DNA from 2 places in the Nocardiopsis akebiae genome. Region 1 is predicted to be linked to the other one. Evidence: riboswitches for the same ligand, from Rfam matches in the RefSeq annotation. Region 1 holds a riboswitch; the other holds the start of a gene.
What was found. Region 1 has a riboswitch for S-adenosylmethionine ahead of KGD83_RS21375 (aminotransferase class V-fold PLP-dependent enzyme). Riboswitches for the same ligand answer to the same signal wherever they lie in the genome.

Region 1 (3,397 bases):
CACCCGCCCCACCGGGACCCCGGCCCCCACCAGCAGCTCCATCCAGTGGTCGGCGGGTCGGGAGCGCAGGGTCGCCGACAGGGCGCCGACCAGCTCCCCGCGGTGCGCCACCCGGCCGGGGTTGGTGGCGTAGCGCGGGTCCGCGCCCAGGTCGGGGCGGTCCAGGGCCGTGCACAGCCGCTGGTACAGGGCGTCGTTCCCGGCGGCGACGACGATCTCGGCGTCCGCGGTCGGAAAGGTCTGGTAGGGCACGATCGTGGTGTGCGCGTTGCCTACCCGGGCGGGTTCGGCCCCCGTCACCAGCGCCTGCTGGGTGAGGTTGACCAGGCCGGAGAGGGTGGAGTTGAGCAGCGACACGCTGATGTTCTCGCCGCGCCCGGTGACGCGGGCCCGCATGAGCGCGCCCAGGATTCCCACGGCGGCGTTGAGTCCGGTGAGCACGTCGGTCAGGGCCACGCCCACCTTGCTCGCCGGTCCCTCCGCGGGCCCCGTGGTGGCCATGAGCCCGCTCTCGGCCTGCACCACGATGTCGAAGCCGGGGCGCGTCGCGGGCTCGTGCTCGGGCCCGAACCCGCTCACCGAGCAGTACACGACGGCCGGGTTGCGGGCGCTGACGGCCTCGTAGCCGAGACCGAGCCGGTCGATGACCCCGGGCCGGAAGTTCTGGACGACCACGTCGGAGGACGCGCACAGCTCCTGGACCGCTGCCAGGCCCCCGGGGTCCTTCAGGTCCACGGCGAGGCTGCGCTTGTTGCGGTTCACCGACAGGAAGTAGGCGGCCTCGCCGTGCCCCTCCGCTCCGGCCTCCCCGGCCCAGGGCGGCCCCCAGGAGCGCGTGTCGTCGCCGCGCCCCGGCTGTTCCACCTTGACCACCTCGGCGCCCATGTCGGCGAGCAGCATGGTGGCGTAGGGGCCGGCCAGCACGCGGGACAGGTCGGCGACGCGCACGCCCGCCAGCGGCAGCGGCGCGGCCCCGGTCGCGCTTCCGGTTCCGGTCCCGGTCGGGGAGCCGGTCCCGCTTCCGTCCCCGGCGCCGGTTCCGGCCCGGGTCCCGGCGGGGCTCCCGTTCGCGAAGAGGTCGTCGGTCACGTCCGCGCCTCCTCCCCGGCCTCGGGGTCCACTGGCAACTGGTCGCCCTCCCTGAGCTGGCCGTAGGTCTCCAGGCAGCGGCGCAGGGCGGTGGTCAGCGCGGCGCCGGACTGGCCCGCGTACCGGGTCTGCACCCGCCGCACCAGTTCGGCGACGTCCCCTGTCACCGACTCCCCCTCGACCAGAGCGCGGAAGAAGTCCCTGGCCAGCTCGGTGAGCAGGGTGGTGTCCGCGGCGACGACGCGCCCGTCTGCGGTGTCCACGGCCAGCACGACGCCGAGCCGCTGGTACTGGGAGTGGCTCGCCACCGAGTCGGGCAGGCGGGCGTAGCCGGACACCAGGACGACCCTGGGATTGCGCAGGACCTGCTGGATACGGTCGTCGCCGTACAAGGTGCACACCTCTCGCTCACGGGCACGCGAAAACTCCGACGCTCTGGAGTCTCGCGCCTGGAGGGCGGCCGGGGGAAACCGGACACCCGCGGCGTGAGGGCAGGCAGGCACAAGTATGTCCCCACCGCGCGCACCGCTGTCAAGCGGCTCGGTGGCCCGGGCCACATCCGGTCCCCCTGCCGCGGGCCGGAGGGCTGTGTTAGTGTGCCTCGCAGGTCACGAGTACCAGCGTCAAGCCCCGGCTAGCTGGTCGGCAACCCTCCTACCGCGGTGGGGTGCCCCGGGTGAGGACCAGGTCCCGACACGACCGTGTCGGACAAGCGCGGACCCCTGAGGCGTTACCGGAGTGACATCTCCGCGGGTCCCACGACCCACAGGAGAGGTGCTTCCATGACCACTGCCGTCCCCGTCCACGCCGCCCGTTCCGCCGAGCCCCCGGCCGACGCCGCCGAGTGCACCGTCGTCACCTCCGACGAGGGCGTCCCCCTGGTCACCGGCGGACGCGTCGAGTACGCCAACTTCGACTACGCGGCCAGCGCCCCGTGTCTGACCCCGGTGGCCGAGGCCCTGTCCGCCGCGCTGCCCTACTACGCCAGCGTGCACCGCGGCGCGGGCCACCACTCCCAGGTCAGCACCGACGCCTACGAGCGCGCCCGCCGCAGCGTCGCCCGCTTCGTGGGCGTGCGCGCACAGCCCGCCGACGCCGTGGTGTTCGTGCGCGGCACCACCGACGCCCTCAACCTGCTGGCCCGCTCGGTGCCCGAGGGCTGCACGGTGGTCGTGTTCGAGTCCGAGCACCACGCCAGCCTGCTGCCGTGGGAGCACCCCGCCGCCCGCGCCGGACGGGTGGTGCGCCTGCCGCTGCCCGCCTCCCCCGAGGACGCGGTGGAGGCCGCGCGCGCCGCGCTGCGCGGGGCCCCCGAGGGCCCGCGCCTGCTGTGCGTGACCGCCGCCTCCAACGTCACCGGCGAGATCTGGCCGGTGGAGGAACTGGTGGAGGCCGCCCACGCCGAGGGCGCCCGCGTGGTCGTGGACGCAGCCCAGTACGTGCCGCACCTGCCCTTCAGCCTGGAGGGGACCGGCGCCGACTACGTCGCCCTGTCCGCCCACAAGCTCTACGCCCCCTTCGGCTCCGGGGTGCTGGCCGGCCGCGCCGACTGGCTGCGCGAGGCCGCGCCCTACCTGTCCGGCGGCGGGGCCACGCGGCTGGTCGGCGAGCACGACGTGGTGTGGAACGACCTGCCCGCGCGGCACGAGGCGGGCAGTCCCAACGTGCTGGGCGCCGTAGCGCTGGCAGCCGCCTGCGACGCCCTCGCCCCCGCCACCCAGGAACTCCTGCACGTGCGCGAGTCGGCGCTGCTGGAGCGGCTGCGCGAGGGGCTGACGGCGGTCGACGGCGTCACCGAGCTGACCCTGTGGGGCGGGGACCACCCGCGGGTGGGCATCGTGTCGTTCACCGTGGACGGCCTGCCCGCCGACCTGCTGGCCGCGGCCCTGTCCGCCGAGTACGGGATCGGGGTGCGCGACGGCCTGTTCTGCGCCCACCCGCTCACCCGGCACCTGCTGCCCCGGGGCCACGGCCAGGCGGTGCGGGCGAGCCTGGGGGTGGGTACCACGCGGGAGCACGTGGACCGCCTCGTCGGCGCGGTCGCCGAACTCGTGGCCCGCGGACCGCGCTGGGAGTACGCCGACTGCGACGGCCGCCTCGCCCCGGTGCCCGACCCCGCGCGGGTGCTCTGACGGCGGTCCCGGGAGCGGGTGCGACGGCTGCTCGGAAGGGTTCGGCCGGGCGCCGCTACAGCTGGCTGTAGCGGCGGTCGGCGGGTGAGCGGGATGTTTCGGCGGGCCGCGCCTCCGTAGCGTCGGAGACGACACGGCGGGCGGTACACCGGCCGTGTCCAGTCACCCACCGAACC
Region 2 (3,397 bases), 2.6 Mb from region 1:
CGAGGCGTGCACCGGTTCCCACGCGCGCAGTGCCAGAGCGATGACCGCTTCCCTGTCGGACTCCCGGAACAGCCGGATCTCGATGCCCATACGCCCAGGCTAGGGAGCGGCGGTCACGGGCGCACCGGGTTTTCCGGAGCGCTCTCCCGCGCGGGTCGCGGAATACCGCGAAGGGGCGGCCCGGCGCCCTGTCGCGCCGCGGCCGCCCCTCACGGCGGGGCTCAACAGCCCCCGGCGACCGCCGGGATGATGGAGACCTGGGCGCCGTCGGCGACCTCGGTCTGGAGGCCCTTCTCGAAGCGCACGTCCTCGTCGCCGATGTAGACGTTGACGAAGCGGCGCACCTTGCCGCCGTCGTCCAGGATGCGGGCGCGGATGCCGGGGTAGTTGGCCTCCAGGTCGTCGATGACCTCGGCCAGGGTGGCGCCCTCGGCGGTGACCTCGGAGGCGTCGTTGGTGTAGGTGCGCAGGATGGTGGGCACGCGGACGCTGGCGCTCATGGCGGACTTCCTTCTCGTGGGAGATGACGGGTGGTCGGGGCGGCGGGACCCGGGCCGAAGCGAAGCGGGGGCCCCGAAAGGCGCTGTCTAGGCCAGACCGGCGTCGGTGAAGGCGCTCAGCGAGGGCTTGATCGTGGCGCTCACCCCGGCGTCGACGGCGTTCAGGGTCTTGAGTCCGTCTCCGGTGTTGAGCACGACCGTCTCGGCCTTCGGGTCGAGCCTGCCCTCGCGGACGAGCTTGCGCAGCACGCCGGTGGTGACGCCGCCCGCGGTCTCGGCGAAGATGCCCTCGGTGCGGGCGAGGAGCTTGATGGAGTCGACGATCTCGTCGTCGCCCACGTGCTCCACCGATCCGCCCGTGCGCTTGGCGATGTCCAGCACGTAGGGCCCGTCGGCCGGGTTGCCGATGGCCAGCGACTTGGCGATGGTGTCGGGCTTGACCGGCTGGATGACGTCGATGCCCTTGTCCCAGGCCTGCGCGACCGGGGAGCAGCCCGTGGCCTGGGCGCCGAAGATCCGGTACGGGCGGTCCTCGACAAGACCGAGCTTGACCAGTTCCTGGAAGCCCTTGTCGATCTTGGTGAGCTGGGAGCCGGACGCGATCGGGACGACGATCTGCTCGGGCAGGCGCCAGCCGAGCTGTTCGGCGATCTCGTAGGCCAGCGTCTTGGAGCCCTCGCCGTAGTAGGGGCGCAGGTTGACGTTGACGAAGCCCCAGCCCTCGCCCACCGGGTCGCCGATGAGCTCGGAGCAGAAGCGGTTGACGTCGTCGTAGTTGCCGTCGATGGCCACGACCTTGCCGCCGTAGACGGCGGCCATGACGACCTTGGCCTCCTCCAGCCCGGCGGGGATGAACACGCAGGACTCGAACCCGGCGCGCGCGGCGGCGGCGCCGACGGCTCCGGCCAGGTTGCCGGTGGAGGAGCAGGACAGGGTGGTGAACCCGAAGGTGCGGGCGGCCTCGACGGCGATGGCGACCACGCGGTCCTTGAAGGAGTGCGTGGGGTTGCCGGAGTCGTCCTTGACGTGCAGGGAGTCCAGGCCCAGCTCGGCGGCGAGGCGGTCGGCCCGCACCAGCGGGGTCAGGCCGGGGGCCATGTTGGGCAGCTCGGCGACGTTGGCCGGGACGGGCAGGAGGGAGCGGTAGCGCCAGATGCTCTTGGGCCCGCTCTCGATGTCGGCGCGGGTGACGGTCCCGAAGTCGTAGGCGACCTCAAGGGGGCCGAAGCAGAACTCGCAGGCGAACCGGGGGGTGAGCTCGTAGCGCTCGCCGCACTCGCGACAGGAGAGCGCGGTGCCGGGGCCGAAGGAGCGGGCGGCGGTGGGTTCGGTGGCGGCAATCGCCATGGCGAGGCGTCTCCCCTCATCTTTCCTGGCGGACACCTTGTCCCCAGGCCGGAGTTGGCACCTGTCCCAGCCGTCCCGCGGGTTCGCGGGTGTCACGTGCTGGAATGGTTGCCGGGGCTTCGCAGGGCCGGTCCCTCCACCCCTCTGGATGAGCAATATGAAGTTTTGTGCTGGTCCTGTCGGATCCGCACCGCAACTGTAACGGAGGTGTCGGCCGGTTTTCCACGCCTGGTGACCCGGGTAACACGAAACGGCTCACATGGTGAGACGGCGCTGGTCCGGACCGGTGGGACGCACCCCCGGCGCGAGGGCCGTGTGACGCGCACCCCCGTTGACCCGCGCGGGGTTTGGGGCGGCTGTCGACAGGCGAGACATAAGGTGCGACCCCCTTCACCACCGCCCCGCCCCGACCGCTTTTCTCCGAGAGGACGACCACGTGGACAAGGCACAGATCCTCATCGCCTCCAACAGAGGACCCGTGTCCTTCTCGACCGCCGACGACGGCTCGCTGGAGCATCGGCGGGGCGGGGGCGGACTGGTGTCGGGAATGATCTCGGTCGCCACCGAGATCGACAGCATCTGGGTGTGCGCCGCCCTGTCCGACGCCGACCGGCGGGCCGCCGCGGAGGCGCCGCAGGCCCGGCTGGACCAGGCCCACGACCTGGACGGCATGCGGGTCCACATGCTGGACATCCCGCGGCAGACCTTCGACGGCGCCTACACCGGGGTGGCCAACTCGACCCTGTGGTTCGTGCAGCACATGCTGTACGACACCCCCAACAAGCCGTCCTTCGGCTCGCGCTTCCGGCGGACGTGGGAGGACTACACCGCCTACAACAACGCGTTCGCCGAGGCCCTGGTGGCGGGCGCCGCGGAGGGCGCCCGCGTCGCCGTGCAGGACTACCACCTGGCGCTGGTGCCGCGGATCCTGCGCGCGCGCCGTCCCGACCTGCGCATCGCGCACTTCTCGCACACCCCGTGGGCTCCCCCGGAGTACTTCCGGATGCTGCCCGGGCAGGTCGCGCGCGAGCTGCTGGAGGGCATGCTGGGCGCGGACCGGCTGGGCTTCCTCAGCCCGCGCTGGGCGGAGGCGTTCCTGCGCTGCTGCGAGGAGATCCTGCGCGCGAAGGTCGACTTCGAGCGGCGCACCGTGGAGCACGGCGGCCGGGTGGTCGGGGTGGGCGTGCACGCCCTGGGCGCGGACGAGGAGGGGCTGCGCCAGAGCGCCGCCGACCCGGCCGTGGCCGCGCGCCGGAGCACCCTGCGGGACGCGGTCGGCGACACCCGGCTGATCGTGCGGGTGGACCGCACGGAGCTGTCCAAGAACATCGTGCGGGGCCTGGAGGCCTACCGCGAGCTGCTGACCGCCCGCCCGGAGTGGCGGGGGCGGGTGACGCACCTGGCGTTCGCCTACCCGAGCCGGGGCGACGTGCCGGAGTACCGGGAGTACACCGACGCGGTGCTGCGGACCGCCAAGGAGATCAACGAGGAGTTCGCGACCCCGGAGTGGACGCCGCTGATCCTGGAGGTCAACGACGACTACCCGCGTT

Region 2: another riboswitch for S-adenosylmethionine. It lies ahead of thrC (threonine synthase); the one in region 1 lies ahead of KGD83_RS21375 (aminotransferase class V-fold PLP-dependent enzyme).

The regions. Positions count from the first base shown of each region.
Region 1 covers NZ_CP074132.1:4,993,998-4,997,394, reverse strand. The annotation lists gene KGD83_RS21385 (CaiB/BaiF CoA transferase family protein) at 1-1,089, opposite strand, end outside; gene KGD83_RS21380 (DUF3870 domain-containing protein) at 1,086-1,481, opposite strand; SAM riboswitch class IV at 1,696-1,810, shown strand; gene KGD83_RS21375 (aminotransferase class V-fold PLP-dependent enzyme) at 1,872-3,221, shown strand.
Region 2 covers NZ_CP074132.1:982,797-986,193, reverse strand. The annotation lists gene KGD83_RS04245 (GNAT family N-acetyltransferase) at 1-90, opposite strand, end outside; gene KGD83_RS04240 (ubiquitin-like small modifier protein 1) at 222-500, opposite strand; gene thrC (threonine synthase) at 588-1,847, opposite strand; SAM riboswitch class I at 1,861-2,002, opposite strand; gene KGD83_RS04230 (alpha,alpha-trehalose-phosphate synthase (UDP-forming)) at 2,284-3,397, shown strand, end outside.